2 regions of the Flavobacterium sp. CFBP9031 genome follow, and region 1 is predicted to be linked to the other one. Evidence: riboswitches for the same ligand, from Rfam matches in the RefSeq annotation. Region 1 holds a riboswitch; the other holds the start of a gene.
The links. A riboswitch is a leader RNA that binds a small molecule or an ion and turns the genes downstream of it on or off. The one in region 1 is predicted to bind cobalamin.
Positions count from the first base shown of each region.

Region 2: it holds a riboswitch for cobalamin, as region 1 does, so the genes downstream of both, SOM12_RS09400 (TonB-dependent receptor plug domain-containing protein) here and SOM12_RS19925 (TonB-dependent receptor) in region 1, are expected to answer to the same signal.

Region 1 is NZ_JAXCWF010000013.1:89,141-97,088, reverse strand. It holds gene SOM12_RS19940 (M4 family metallopeptidase) at 1-3,334, shown strand, start outside; gene SOM12_RS19935 (porin family protein) at 3,400-4,047, shown strand; gene SOM12_RS19930 (alginate export family protein) at 4,241-5,542, shown strand; cobalamin riboswitch at 5,588-5,790, shown strand; gene SOM12_RS19925 (TonB-dependent receptor) at 5,905-7,948, shown strand, end outside.
Region 2 is NZ_JAXCWF010000004.1:348,480-356,427, reverse strand. It holds gene cobT (nicotinate-nucleotide--dimethylbenzimidazole phosphoribosyltransferase) at 1-402, shown strand, start outside; gene SOM12_RS09410 (adenosylcobinamide-GDP ribazoletransferase) at 582-1,379, shown strand; gene cobC (alpha-ribazole phosphatase) at 1,364-1,897, shown strand; cobalamin riboswitch at 1,963-2,170, shown strand; gene SOM12_RS09400 (TonB-dependent receptor plug domain-containing protein) at 2,199-4,052, shown strand; gene SOM12_RS09395 (YncE family protein) at 4,057-5,115, shown strand; gene SOM12_RS09390 (S41 family peptidase) at 5,198-6,658, opposite strand; gene SOM12_RS09385 (RNA polymerase sigma factor) at 6,827-7,336, shown strand; gene SOM12_RS09380 (hypothetical protein) at 7,323-7,784, shown strand; gene SOM12_RS09375 (DUF4252 domain-containing protein) at 7,803-7,948, shown strand, end outside.

The DNA of each region.
Region 1 (7,948 bases):
GGTAGACTTTAAAGGAACTGACAGAATGGGACTTAATTCTGATTTCGTTTTAGAATCTCCAATCTTCGATTTTACTAATGTAGTTTCTCCATATGTTGAATTCGATTTGTATTATTTACTGCATAGAACTTACGATGGTTTAATTGTTGAATATTCTGAGGATAAAGGTAAAAGCTGGAAAAAAATAAATACAGTAAATTATCCAGAAATAGAACATGGCAATGATTTATTTGATGGAGCTTGGTTTACAGGTGTAAATACCCAACTTAGAAAAGATCCGTATCAAATTCGTTTAAATGAATTAGCAGGAAAAAAAGCCGCTATTCGTTTCCATGTAAAATCGGATGACTATTATGACGGATTCTTAGGCGGATTTATAGATAACATTTTAGTGAGCGATGCGCCTTACGATTTAGAAGTTGTATCGGCAAAATTAGACGCTGGTAAATGTGATATCAATAATAATAATGCGGCAGTAATTGCTAAAATAACAAACAATTTTGCGACTGCAAGTCAGGAAGTTATTATTACAACTAAAATTCTGGATGCAGCAAAAGTCGAAGTTTTTTCAAAATCAGAAAAAACAACTTTAAACTTCGCTAAGTTTAAAGACATGATAAACTATTCTGTTCCTAATATTAATCTAAAAAATATCGGAGAGCATACGATTTCGGTTTCTGTTTTTCCTGAAGACATGGCAAAAGACCTTAAACAAGGAAACAATGCCGTAACATTAACGTACGATAATTGGAATAATGAAGACATGAAAGTTTCTGTACTTCCGTACAAAATGGATTTTGAAGACGATACTAAATATAAAGGATGGAGAACTTCTGAAAATAAAGGTTCTGCAGGATGGAAACATGGAGTGCGAGCAGATTTAGGCTCTCCAGGATGGTTTCTTGAAGATCACACCAAGTTTATGGCAAGTAATGATGACAAATGCAATTGTGATGCTTCAAACGATATGCTGGTTTCACCAGTATTTGATTTAACCAATTACAAAGAAGCACACTTAGCATTTGATGGTTTTGGAGATCCGCAACAATGGTCAGACGGTTTTGTAAAAGTAAGTACCGATGGTGGAACAACTTGGAAAGAGGTGTTTAAAATGCCTTATTATGGCGCTTGGTTTGGATATAATGTTGATTTAAGTGCTTATGCTGGAAATTCTTGTGTTATGGTTGCCTTTCAGCAAAATGACAACGGCTTTTTTGGTAATGGTTTTGCAGTAGATAATATTGAAATTACACCAACTAAAAGTAATTTACAGCTATCGAATTTAGTTGTGGGTGAAACGGTTTATGAAGATGTACCTTCGCATGAGTTTTATATTGATGCAAGAAATGTAGCTTATAAAACATTGGAGAAAGTTACTATCAAATATCAAATTCTTCAGAACGGAAACGCCATTGGTGAACCAGTTTCATTAGAAAGAACTAAAACGATACGACAAGGTGAAACTCTTGTTTATAAAATAGACGGTCTTCCTAAATTAGCAGCTGGAAATTATGAAATTAAAGTACAAGCAACTGCCGATGGAGAGGCAAATACAGATGTTAAAAGTCTTACTGCATCTTTTCAAGTTGTTGAAAAAGCATTGGAACTTAGCAATGAGGATTTCTCTAACCTGACGCAAGGTTCAATATTTGGATCAAAAGGGTTTATTTCGAATCAAAGTGATGAAAATTATCCTTGGAGAGCGGTTACAACTCCAGATAATACCTATTTGACGGTTCCGTTAAAAAACCGAACAGGAGACGCTAACGGTAAACTTTTATACAGTCAATTAGAAGGTTATTATTACTATAGCGAATTAATTTCTCCACTTTATAAACTATCTGCAAGTGCTACAGCTTTAGAGTTTTATTACGCTATGCAAAGTAATGTCAATGATGCTTTAATTGTAGATATTAAGCCAGTTGGCGGAGAATGGACTGAAGCTTGGAGAGCAACAAATCAAGGAACTTATGTAGATACCGAATGGCAAAAAGCAGTCTTAAACATTACCAAATATGCTGGAAAATCAGTATTGTTCCGTTTTAGACATGCAAAATCAGATGGGTATTCTTATATGGTTTTAGATGATCTTAAAGTAATAAGTGAGGCTGTTTTAGATGTTTCTGTTCAAATTTTGTCTCCAAAAGATATTTGTGGCAATAGCGAAGTAAAAGTTAGACTGACAAACGAAGGGCAAGTTGCGATTAAAGAAAATTCTATCCAGTTAGATTTGGAGTATAGTAATACATCAGAAAAAATCTCAGAAGCCGTTGCATCAGGAATTCCGGTTGGCGAAAGTATTGATTATACTTTTATCAAACAGCCTAAATTAGATGACTCTGGAGATTCTCATGTATTTGCCGTGAATGCAAAAATGGAAAACGATGCTATCGAACAAAATAATAGTATCAAGAATTATGTATACCAAGGTGTACCGTCAGATTTTAAAATGTTTGATGTGTCAGTTATCCATGCTTATGCAGGTAAAAGTGTATTTCTGGATGCAGAGAGAAACTTTTCTGCTAAAGAATTAGAAGCGACTTCATACAAATGGAGCTCTGGTGAAACTACCAATTCTATCAATGTTGATAAAGCAGGAGATTATACCGTAACAGCAACATTGGAAAATGGATGCAGCCTTACTGAAAAAGTAACTGTGGTATTTGATACTTTCGAATCTGAGCTTCCAAACGGAGATGTTTGTGGTCCAGAAGTAGTTTTAAATCCTGGAAATTATGCTGCTTACGAGTGGTTTGATGGTTCTACAGATCCAACTTTCACTACAACAGAAAGCGGAGATTATTTCGTAACGGTTTACAACGAACACGGATTAGGAAAAATTTTCACTACAACGATTAATGTTCTTGAAAACACAGTTCCAGAAATCCAGGCATTAGAAGGAAATAAAATTACAGCTTCTAGTGATTCTGCTGGCTACCAATGGTATTTAAATGGAAGACCTTTGCCAAATGCAACCGAAAAAACAGTTGCTACAATTTGGGAAGGAAGTTATAGTCTTCAAGTAACCAATGCACACGGCTGTACAAGTATGTCTGCTCCAATTGATTCTAAAGGGTTGCTTATCGGAAAATTGACAAATTCATTCCGAGTTTTCCCAAATCCAGTGGCAGATAATGTTAATATCTTCTTGGCTGAAAAAGCAGAAGGAGAAGCTGAAATGAAAATTTACTCTATGGAAGGCAATGCCGTTTGGAGTAAAACCTATTCTGCTGTTCCGTCAAGCGTAAATGTAAGTCAGCTTGCAACTGGAGTTTATATTTTAGACTGTACAGTTCAAGGTAAAAAGTACACGGCTAAGATCATTAAAAAGTAACAAAAATACAGATAGAAATGGCAGTTCTCGCGTAGAACTGCCCTTCCTAAAAACAAACAAATACGATGAAAAAATCAAAGCTAATAATCTGTGCACTAATGATGTGTGCAGGTGTAATGGCCCAAACCGAAAAGGTGAAACTGGGAGTAAAAGCGGGTTTGAATATTTCGAGCCTAACGTTTGATGATAACGAATTGAACTCCTCTGATAAAACAGGATTTACAGCCGGTTTAATGGCTGAAATTCCGTTGGCAAAAAACTTCTCGGTACAGCCGGAGTTATTATACAGCCAGCAGGGAATGAAATTGTCTTATTCAGATCCAGAAGTTCAAAACTCACATTACAAAAGCACCATTGCCTTAAACTATTTAAACATTCCAGTAATGCTGAAATATTATGTTGTTAAAGGGTTGAGTTTACAAGCTGGGCCTCAAGTAGGAATACTTTTAAAAGCAAACAATAAATATCAAGACAACTTTTTAGGTTATGATAACCATGAAGAAATGAATTTAAAAGAGTATTCAAATGGAGTAGATGCTTCTCTAAATTTTGGATTGGGTTATCAGTTTAAAGACAAATTTTATGCAGATGCAAGATATAATGTTTCTTATACTGATGTTTTTAAAGATGTAACCGCAAACACGAATTATAGTATTAACAGCGATATGAAGAACCGAATTTTTCAAATAACAGTAGGTTATTTTTTTAAGTAGAGTTAGTAACATTCTTCTTCATATCTTTTTTAAACCACTCTTTTTTAGGAGTGGTTTTTTTGCTTTAGTAATATTAATTTTGAACCTATTAGCTATTTCTTTGAAGCGATATCACAAATAAGTCTTTTTGCTAGAATAAATAACACTACTTATATTATTACATTTGTATAGTAATTTTATAGGATTTGTATATATGATTCAGACAAACTCATTTAAATTAATTGTCTTTTTACTGTTTTTAGTAGTTAGTGGATATTTAAATGCACAAAAAAGCGATAGTTTGTCGCAGCAGTTTTTGATGAATATAGAAATACGTCCAAGAGCAGAATATACTTCAAATTATATACTTCCTCCAAATGACTCGATAGATCCCTATTTTTACATAACGCAGAGAAATAGAGTTTCAATGCAATACTTGCGTGAAAAATGGTTTATAAAATCCGATTTACAAGAAATTCATTTGTGGGATGAAGCAAATTCAAATTCTAAAGTCGGAAGCATAAATTTTTATCAGTTGTTTTTGGAAACGAAATTTAAGGACATAAACTTTCGTCTAGGAAGACAAAATATTTTATTAGATAACGGCAGATTATTTTCGGATGCGCCTTGGGCTCAGCAGGGTAGAGCCCATGAAGGAATTCGAATTATGAAATATACGCCACATTTTGCCCATGATTTTTTCTTTGTTTTTACGAGAAAATACAATACAAGTTTTGAAAGTGCTTATTCTCCAGTTGCTTCCAATAAATACAAATACATGCTAGTGTACAACTTTAGTTATAATTCGAATAAAAATCTTTCTTTTAATTCTATAAATACAGTTGATTTTTTAGAGAAAACAAATTCAGAAACACTATACACTCGCGCCACTACAGGAGGAAGAATTGAGTTTAAAAAGAAGCAATGGTATTATACTTTAAACAGCTATTTGCAATTTGGTAGAAATCAAAAAGGGCAACATTTGTTTGCATACTATTTCCAGCCAGAAGTGAAATTATCATTGCCAAAAACTACTTTACGATTAGGAGCGGAGATAATTAGCGGAAGCAGTTTACAGACAGGGAAAGAAAATTCAGGAGACTTTGATGTTTTATATGGCGTTACTTGGAAGTTTAATGGAAACATGAATGTTTTTACACGTTTTCCTGCTGATGTTGGAGGAAAAGGTCTTGTGAATCCATATTTGTTTGCTTTGTTTCCAATAAATTCAAAACTTACGTTTCGTTCAGATTTTCATCTTTTTTATACACAATATTCTTTGCAGAATAATTTAAATCACACAATGTCAAAATTTTTAGGATTTGAAAATGATATTTCTATAAAATATGTTCCTATTAAAGAGTTAGAAATTAACGGTGCATTTTCATTTTATAAATCTACAGATTCAATGACAAACCTTCCCAAGGTACAAGACGTAGAAAAACTGTCGTTTTGGAGTTACTTGATGGTTTCGTATTCTTTTAATGCGATCAATTTTAGAAGAAACAAAAAATAATAGGCTTTAAAATCTTTCGAATTTACATTTTTAAAAGATAATTCTATCTTTGCGGCTGATTTTGGTCTATTTTTTCAATTCAGAAGAAATAGTTAAAAGGGAATCAGGTGTAAATCCTGAACAGACCCGCTACTGTAAGTTCTATTTAAGTCTTTAAACATTACTAATGCCATTGTTCGTTATTTCGAATGAGAAGGCCGTTTAAAGATGGAATAAGTCAGGAGACCTGCCACGATCACATAGTTTAAAACTTTCGTGGTATGAAGTTGATGACAAGATAATGACCTGCTATTTAGGATAGTTGGTCTATTTCTATGTTTTATAATTATTGCATCACGTAAAGTTTATTTAATAAAATCGTGATGTATAATTTGAGTAAAACTTTATTTTCTGTTTTTTTAGTATTAGTTCCTTTTTTGCTTCATTCTCAAGCAGTGACTGATAGTTCGCGGGTTTTAAAAGAAGTTGTTTTAAAAGGAAAACCCTACCAGGAAGTGATTCCCGTACAAAGTCTTTCGGGCGTTTTGCTTGAGAATTTGGCGACTCACAATGTCGCAGATGCTCTTCGTTATTTTGCTGGAACTCAAATTAAAGATTATGGCGGAGTGGGCGGACTCAAAACGGTTGATGTTCGTAATATGGGAACGCATCATGTTGGTGTTTTCTACGACGGAATTCAGCTTGGAAATGCGCAAAACGGCGTAACCGATCTAGGAAAGTATTCGCTTGACGACATGGAATCTTTGACGATGTACAACGGTCAGAAAAGTGAAATTTTTCAATCGGCTAAAGATTTCGCTTCTGCTTCTGCGATTTATTTGCGAACCAAACGACCTGCTTTTTCAGGCAATAAGAAAACAAATCTACTGGTTCGTTACAAAACAATGTCTATTGATTATCATGATCCTTCTTTTAGATGGGAACAAAAACTAAGCGACAAAGTCAGCTTGAGTGTAAGCTCTGAATACATCAAATCAAACGGACAGTATAAATTTAGGTATAAAAGAAAAAATCAAGACGGTAGCATTGCATACGATACCACAGCAACGCGATGGAACAGCGATATTGAAGCATTCCGATTGGAATCGGGCTTGTTCGGAAAAATAAATAAAGGAACTTGGGATGCCAAAGTGTATTATTACGATTCTGAAAGAGGCGCTCCAGGTGCCATTGTAGAAAATAAGTTTCGAGATGGTTTCCGTCAATTTGATAAGAATTTTTTCGGACAGTCTTCTTTAACGAAAGACGTTTCAGAGAAATATAAATTTCAGCTAAAAGGAAAATTTGCTTACGATTACACCCATTATATAGCACGAGATACAACCAATGTTTTAGGAGAAACCGTAACAGAAGGCGTGCAATCTGATGATAGTTATTATCAGCAGGAAGCCTATTTTTCTGCAGTCAATATGTACAGCATTTTGCCCACTTGGAATGTTTCGCTATCAACCGATTTTCAATACAATAAACTAAACGCAACTAGAAGAGGCATTCAGACACAGTTTTCTTTTCCGCAGCGTTATACTGCACTTGTTTCTCTGGCAAGTTCCTATCGATATGAAGGGTTTAAAGTTTTAGGAAATGTACTCGCAACTCGCGTTATCGAAGAAGTGAAGTACAATGCCAAAGCGCCCAATAAAACCGAATTTACTCCCGCTATATTCCTAGGTTATACTCCGTTTAAAAAATACGATTTCAATTTAAGGGCATTTGCTAAACGAATTTTCAGAATGCCCACTTTCAACGATTTGTATTATACCATGATCGGTTCGAGCACTTTGAGGCCAGAATACATGAATCAGTACGATGTTGGTTTTACGTATAATTTCCCCGTAAGGGAAAGCTTTTTTGATAAATTTTCTTTTCAAGCAGATGCTTATTACACCAATACAAAAGATAAAATTATTGCCGCCCCGACAGGAAATTTGTTTCGCTGGATGATGACCAATATCGGGCAAGTAAAAGGAAAAGGAATCGAAACGGTTCTGAATATGGCAACGCATTTTAATAAGCTAAGACTAGATGCCAATTTAACCTATACGTATTCTCAAAGTCAAGATTTTACAAAGTTTGTCGGTTTAGAAATGTCTTCTTATGGCGATCAGATTCCCTACACGCCTTGGCACAGCGGATCTGGAATTTTGAATGCGGGTTATGAATCTTGGAATTTCAATTACAGCTTTATTTATGTCGGAAAACGCTACAACGGAAATGTCAATAATATTAAAGTAAATGAAGTTCAGCCTTGGTATACGCACGATTTGGCGGTTCAAAAATCTTTCACATTCAAAAATTACAAACTGAACGGAGCGATTGAAGTCAACAACGCTTTCAAGCAGCAATATGAAGTGATTTACAATTATCCGATGCCGGGAAGAACATTCAAATTTATAATCAGTTTTGAGT
Region 2 (7,948 bases), on a different contig from region 1:
TTACTCCAAAAAGCATTAGATAATTATTCTGGTCAAGCCGAATTAATCTCGCAACTTTCCTATTTTGGCGGTTTTGAGATTCTTCAAATGGCTGGCGGAATGATCGCTGCTTTTGATCATAAAATGCTAATTCTCGTTGATGGTTTCATTTGTACTGTGGCCTATTTAATTGCTTTTAAAATAAATCCGAACATCAAACAAAATGCTGTTTTTTGCCATTGCTCTGCTGAAAAAGCGCATTCGGAATTGCTAAATTATTTAGAAGCTAAACCTATTTTAAATCTCGATTTACGTTTGGGAGAAGGAACAGGCTGTGCTGTCGCGTTTCCTATTTTAAAATCGGCTGAAGCTTTTTTGAATGAAATGGCGAGTTTTGAAAGTGCGGGGATAAGTCGCAAATAGTTTTGTATTTCTAAAAAACAATTATGTTTCATGGTGATTTATTCTCATTTTTGTCATTTCGACGAAGGAGAAATCTCAGCAAGTAACTCCGTCCAAACAGACGCCAAGCTTTGTCGAGCTTCTCGTGGAGATTTCTCCTTCGTCGAAATGACATACTAAATGGAAAACTAATTATATAAATGAAAAAAGAACTACATATTTTCTTCACCTGTTTAATGTTTTACACCAGAATTCCGTGTCCAAAAAACATTACACATCATCCAGATTATTTAAATAAAGCCACAAGATATTTCCCATTTATTGGTTGGATTGTTGGGAGTATTTCCTTTCTGGCTTTTTATCTTTTTTCATTTTTTCTTTCAACGGAAATTGCTGTTATATTGGCAATTATTGCTTCTATCTTAACTACCGGTGCCTTTCATGAAGACGGATTTGCCGATGTTTGTGATGGTTTTGGCGGAGGTTGGACCAAAGAAAAAATCCTAATGATTATGAAAGACAGCGCTATTGGCGCTTATGGAGCAATCGGATTGGTTTTACTTTTTCTACTAAAATTCAAACTGCTTTCAGAATCTATTTTATTATTCAACGATTATGATTCTATAGCCGTTTTAAAAATTTACCTCTTGTTCATTTCTGCTCATTCACTAAGTCGTCTGGCAGCAATAAGCATTATTTTTACACACGAATATTCGCGCGAAGATGCTTCTAGCAAAAGCAAACCAATTGCGAAACAATACACTTGGAAAGAAGTTTTTGGATCATTCTTTTTTGGTTTAATTCCGTTGATTGTATTTTCTTATTTTGATTTAAAATTTCTTCTGGCTATAATTCCCGTTTTTATAACTCGATACTTTTTAGCTCGATATTTTCAGAAATGGATTGACGGTTATACAGGAGATTGTCTTGGCGCAACACAACAAGTTTGCGAAGTGATATTTTACTTAAGCATTTTATTTTTATGGAAATTTATCTAGTTCGCCATACCGAAACCATCTGCGAAAAAGGAATCTGTTACGGACAATCAGATGTTGATATTGCAGTTCCATTTGATGAAATTTTCGGCAGAATTATTTCTGAACTTCCTTCGGAGGCAATAATCTTCTCTAGTCCGTTAAAGCGCTGTGTCATTTTAGCAAAACATATTCAAGAAAATATTAAAACCATTTCTTATTACGAAGACGAACGTTTAAAGGAAATGAATTTTGGCGATTGGGAATTGAAAAGCTGGAACGAAATTCCGTCTGAAGAACTCAATCCGTGGATGGAAGATTTTGTAAATATCAAAGTTTCAAACGGAGAATCTTTTGTTGAATTACATGAAAGAGTTGGCATTTTTTTATCTGATACCATTTCAAAAATAAACCAGCCAATTGTTATTGTAGCCCACGCCGGAATCATTAGAAGTATTTTATGCCATCAGAGTTCACTGCCATTAAAAGAAGCTTTCAATAATAAAGTTGATTTCGGAGAAGTTATAAAAATCGATTTTTAATGCAAATAATTTATAATTTTCCATGAAACGTAAAAGAAATTTGAATAATCAGTATTTTTAACTTTATCTTTGCAGCAAATTAAGGTTGTGTTTTTAATTCAAAAACACATTAAAAGGGAATCAAGTAATTTCTTGAGCTGTACCCGCAACTGTAAGCTAAGTTCACAAAAATGAATGCTTGCTGTAACTACATCACCACTGTCACGCCCTGCGTGATGGGAAGGTAAACAGCAAGACGCAAGCCAGGAGACCTGCCTTTGTAACAATTTATCGAGCTCTCGGGAAAAAGAGTGAAGGAATTATGACTTTAAAACGACTTCTTGCTTTTTATTTATTTGTAATGTGCCAAATTATTTCGGCGCAGAGCGATTCTATTACTAGTCTTAAAGAAGTATTGGTTTCAGACAAAAATTTAAAAAAATATTCAGTTTCACAATCTGTTTTAAAATTAAACGATTCTGTCATTGGCAAAAACGAAGCTCTTCTAACCGATTTATTAAACTTTAATTCTACGATTTACTTTAAAGAATACGGTCGCGGAATGTTATCTACCGTAGCTTTTAGAGGAACTACCTCTTCTCAGACCGCAGTAATCTGGAACGGAATTAACATTAATTCCCAAATGAACGGAAGCACCGATTTTAATACCATTTCGGGTTCCGATTATAATTCGATAAGCGTAAAAGCGGGTGGTGGAAGTGTTATTTACGGAAGCGGTGCTGTTGGAGGAACCGTACATTTAAATAACGATCTGTTGTTTTTTAATCGGTTTGAGAATAATTTAAGACTAGATTACGGTAGTTTTAATACGATTGGGATTAATTATAAAACTTCTATTTCTAACAAAAAATGGAGTGCTCAAATCGGATTTTCTAAAAATAGCTCGACAAACGATTATAAATATCTGAACCAGTACAACTGGAAAGGCGAACAGCGCTGGAACCAAAATGGCCAATATGACGTTATTACTTTAAGTGCTAATGCTGGCTATAAAATTGATGCCAAAAACACTCTAAAACTATACACCCAAACCTCAAACACAGATAGAAATACGTCTTTGGTCTCTGAATCTGAAATGAAGAGTAAATATGTTAATGGCTTTAATAGAAATTTACTAGAATACGATGGTAACTTTGGGAAGTTTACTACCAATTTAAAAACTGCTTATATTTTCGAGAACTATCAATATTATGCCGATAATTCGAGTAATATTTATACGTACGGAAAAACAGAAAGCTTAATCACAAAAGCAGATCTGGGGTATCAAATATTCAAATCATTACAAGCCAATGGAATCCTAGAATATAATCGAACAAAAGGATATGGCAGTGGTTTTGGCGACAATGTAAGAGAAATAAGTTCCGCAGCTTTGCTTCTTAAACAAGATGCTTCAGTTAATTGGAAAAACGAATTTGGCATTCGAAAAGAATTCACAGACAACTACCAATCTCCTGTCCTATTTTCAGTTGGTTCTTCTTATCAGTTTGGGAAATTATATAATTTGAAATTAAATGCATCACGAAATTTCAGAATTCCAACCTTCAATGATTTGTATTGGGAAGAAGGCGGAAATCCAGACTTAAAACCCGAAAGTTCTTATCAGGCAGAAATTGGCAATGTTTTTACTTTTCAAAATTTTAGTATAACTCAGACCTTTTATTATATGAAAATAAAAGATTTGCTAAGATGGGTTCCTGGAACAAATGGTATTTGGATGCCACAAAATACAGACAAAGTAGATAGCTATGGAGCAGAAACATTGTTTGGCTGGAAAAAAAGTTTTGGCAAAAACAACCTGACTGCAAATGCAACTTACGCTTATACAGTTTCAGAAAATGTTGAAACCAAAAAACAATTGTTTTTTGTCCCTTTTAATAAAGTCACTGCTTCTGTTGCTTATTCAAGAAAAAACATTTCTGCCTATTATCAATTTCTTTACAATGGCTTTGTCTATACACAATCTGACAACGATCCTGATAAAATTGTTGATGCCTACAATGTATCAAATATTGGAATTGACTACGATTTTAAACTTTTGTCTTCTTTTAAAGTAGGATTTCAGGTTTTAAATCTTTGGAATACATTTTATCAAAGTTTAGAATATAGACCAATGCCAGGAAGGAATTTTAATTTGTACTTAAACCTTAAATTTTAATATAATGAAACTAACTAGATTATTTTTAGTAGCACTTAGCGTTTCGCTTTTTGTTTCTTGTTCTAATGACGATGACTCCAATGATCCAAAAGGAGTTTATGATGATGGAATTTTCATCTTAAATGAGGGAAATTTTACTGATGGAGGTTCTGTTTCTTTCGTTAGCGACGATTTAAATACTTTCACAAAAGATGTATACAATACTGTAAATGGTTCTGATTTTGTTGGAAAATATCTTCAGAATATCTTTTTTGATGGAGATAAAGCATACATCATTGCTGGCGGTTCTAATGTTATAAATGTAGTAAATCGTTATACATTTAAACTTGAAGCAAAGATTGAGACTGGCTTAATTACTCCAAGATACGGTGTTGTAAAAGACGGAAAAGCTTATGTAACTAATGCCAATACTTATGCGTCGAACACAAACCCAGCTGGTAATACAGATGATTTTATAGCTGTTATCAATTTAGCTACAAACAAAGTAGAATCTACAATTGCTTTAAACGCAACGGCTAATCATATCGAAGTTTACAACAATAAACTCTATGTAACAGAACCATACAACAATGACAAATTACTTATAGTAAATAATGCAACAAACAAACTTGAAACTTCTCTAACTCTTGGTCAAGGAGCAGATACAATGGAAATTAAAGATGGTGTTTTATACACTATTAGAAGCTCATACGGAGAAAGAAGTGAAATTGTAAAAGTAAAATTATCTGATAATTCTATCAGTAAAATTACTTTTCCAGAAGCTCTTGATGGAGTTAAAAACCTAGACATTTACAACAATAAAATATACTATACTCTAGAAACGGCAGTTTACGCTATGGATTACACAGCAACATCAGCTTCTACAACTCCAATTTTCGAATACAGTTCAACTTCTGAGTACGGAAAAATGTATGGTTTTGCTGTAAAAGATGATAGAATTTTTATTGCAGATGGTGGTGATTTTGCTTCAAGCAGTAAAGCTTATATTTATAACTTAAGCGGAAGCTTATTAAAAGAATTAACTGTTGGTTTAGGTCCAAACGGATTCTACTTTAACGATTAATTTTACCTTTAGAATTAGTTTTTGTTTTTTTATGGAAAAGGCTTTCAGTGATGAAAGCCTTTTCTATTTATTACATGATTTTTTAAAAATTCTTTGGAGCATTTTGAAAATACATTCCGTGTCTTAATCCATTTATAATTTTTGAATCGGTCAAATAAGGATGTTCCGGTTCAGAATCGTTTAGAACTCTTCTAGCAGAAACACCTGTAATTTTTGAAATAGCTAGATTAAGCAAAGGCTCAGACGTTTCACCTAAAATACCATAGGTATCCAAATATTCTCTTTGTACATAAGTAGGCTGCAAACCTTGAGTATAATCTCCAAAACCTGCAGAATTTGAAATCTTAAACACTAAAGGTTGCATTGCATATTTATGATTTGGATTAATTCCTTTTTTAGTAAATAAAGTTTCTGAATCATATATCGTATACGAACCCACATTTTTACCTGTCGTAGTTTCTCCAATCTGAACGACATTAATATAAGGCGTTAATCCGTTAACAACCAATTCGCTGGCAGATGCCGTACTAGCCGTTGTAATGATATAAACTGTATTTAAGTTTAAGCTATTTAGCGCTTTTCCATCAATATTATTTACAAATCTGTAATTCAAACTTTCTAAATCATCAGCAGTCATATCTTTCATCCACTTTGTATTAAACTGCGTTTTAGCAAAAATCTGGTTGTCAAACTGTCCTGTAATCATACTAGAAAGTCTAATAGAAGATGTAACAGATCCTCCTCCATTATATCGAAGATCTAAAACTAGGTCTGTTATTCCTTGCGATTTGAATTCGCCAAAAGCCTGATTCAATTTATCATCATATCCTGGATAAAAACCATTATACATTAAATAACCAATTTTATGGCTTCCAGAAGGAATCACTTTACTGATTAAAATAGGATTTTCTTCTAAAACAGTTTTCGTCAAGTCAACCGATTTTCCATTCAAAACATAAGTGCTTCCGTTATAATCTGCCAAGTTTAGCGTATAACTATCCTTATTCAATAATAATTCCTGATAATTTGAAACCGTAAGTTTCACACCATTTACACTCGTAAATAAATCACCACGCTTAATGGCTTTAGTAGAAGCATCAGAATTTGGAATAATATATCGTACAAAACCTACCACATCATTCGATCCTGAAGATACGCGGCTCAATCTAAAATCGACCCCATTATTTTTTGTAACACCGCTTAACTCCTGTTCTAAAACAGTGTAATCTTCAACAATCCAACTGAAACGGTCAATGGCATCGCCATTTGGATATTTACTCACAGGCCTGTTCAATAAATCTTCAAACAAATCCTCTGAATGAGAATATCCTCTTAAAAACTGATTAAAATTGGGCTGCAAATTACGGCCATCTGCTAGATTGGGCACATCAGCCTGCCATAAGTAGACTTCATTTAGTCCTCTCCAAATAAAATTATTAATCTGCAAGTCTGCTGGAGCTGCAACATCATCCTGATCTTCACAAGACTGTAAAGAAAATGCGAATAAAAAGAGAAGAAGAACACTCTTTAAATTTGTTTTCATATCGTGTAGGTTATATATTCTGAATAAACGTAAAAATAGTATCTTTAGTTTTAGCTTTATCTTAAAAGCAGTATTTTTTTTACATAAAAAAATATTTTCTTTTTTGTTGTAACAAATATAATTGTGTCTCGTCTTGAATATATAAGCTAACGATTAACCATCAGATTAATGAACCAAGTTGTATTTATAGAATTAATAAATCCTTTTAAAGACAAAGTTTTTCGTCTGGCAAAAAGATTGCTTACTAGCACCGAAGAAGCAGAAGATGCAACTCAGGAAGTAATGGTAAAATTATGGAACAAAAAAGACAATCTGCAAAGCTATAATAGCGTAGAAGCATTGGCGATGACTATGACCAAAAATTATTGTCTCGATCAGCTAAAATCTAAAAGGGCTAGCAATCTGCAAATTGTTCACAACAACTTTACCGATCGGCAGCCGCAATTGGATAAAAAACTGGAAGATCAAGACAGTTTAGAATGGGTTGAAAAAATTATAAATGAGATGCCTGAACAAATGCAATTATTAATTCAGCTACGAGATGTGGAGCAATATGAATTTGAAGAAATAGCCAAAATCGTAAATATGAATGAAACGGCAATACGAGTGGCGCTTTCGAGAGCGAGAAAAAAAATTAGAGAATCAATGACAAATACACACCTTTATGGAACTAAATAAAATAGAAGATATATTAGAAAAATACTTTCAGGGAGAAACTTCTATTGCTGAGGAAAATCAATTAAAAGAATATTTCTCTTCACCAAATGTTGCGCAGCATTTGGAGCAATACAAACCTATGTTTGGCTATTTCTCTCAAGCAAAAGAACAGAAATCAACGTATGAAATTCCACTACAATCTAAGAAACGTAACGTAGCGTGGTTATCGATTGCGGCATCAGCTGTTGTTTTGCTGGGAATTGGAACCTACTTTTTTATGAGCGAGCAAAAAGAAGCAACTGCAGTGGCATCGCAAACAGAATTAGGAACTTACGATAATCCCGAAGAAGCTTTAAAAGCAACTCAAAAGGCTTTGGCTTTATTATCAAACAATGTTAATGTAGGTATTGAAAGTGTACAGTACATTAATGAATTCGAACAATCAAAAAACAAAATTTTTAAACAGTAATTAAACACAAAAATAGTCATGAAATCAACGATTCACGAATACCAAAAAAGCAATAAACTAAGTATGAGTAAAAATTTCATTATAACTTTAGTATTCGCATTTGTTACCACAACATTCTACGCACAAGGCGCTTTTGACAAATTTGATGGTCAGGATGAAGTAAC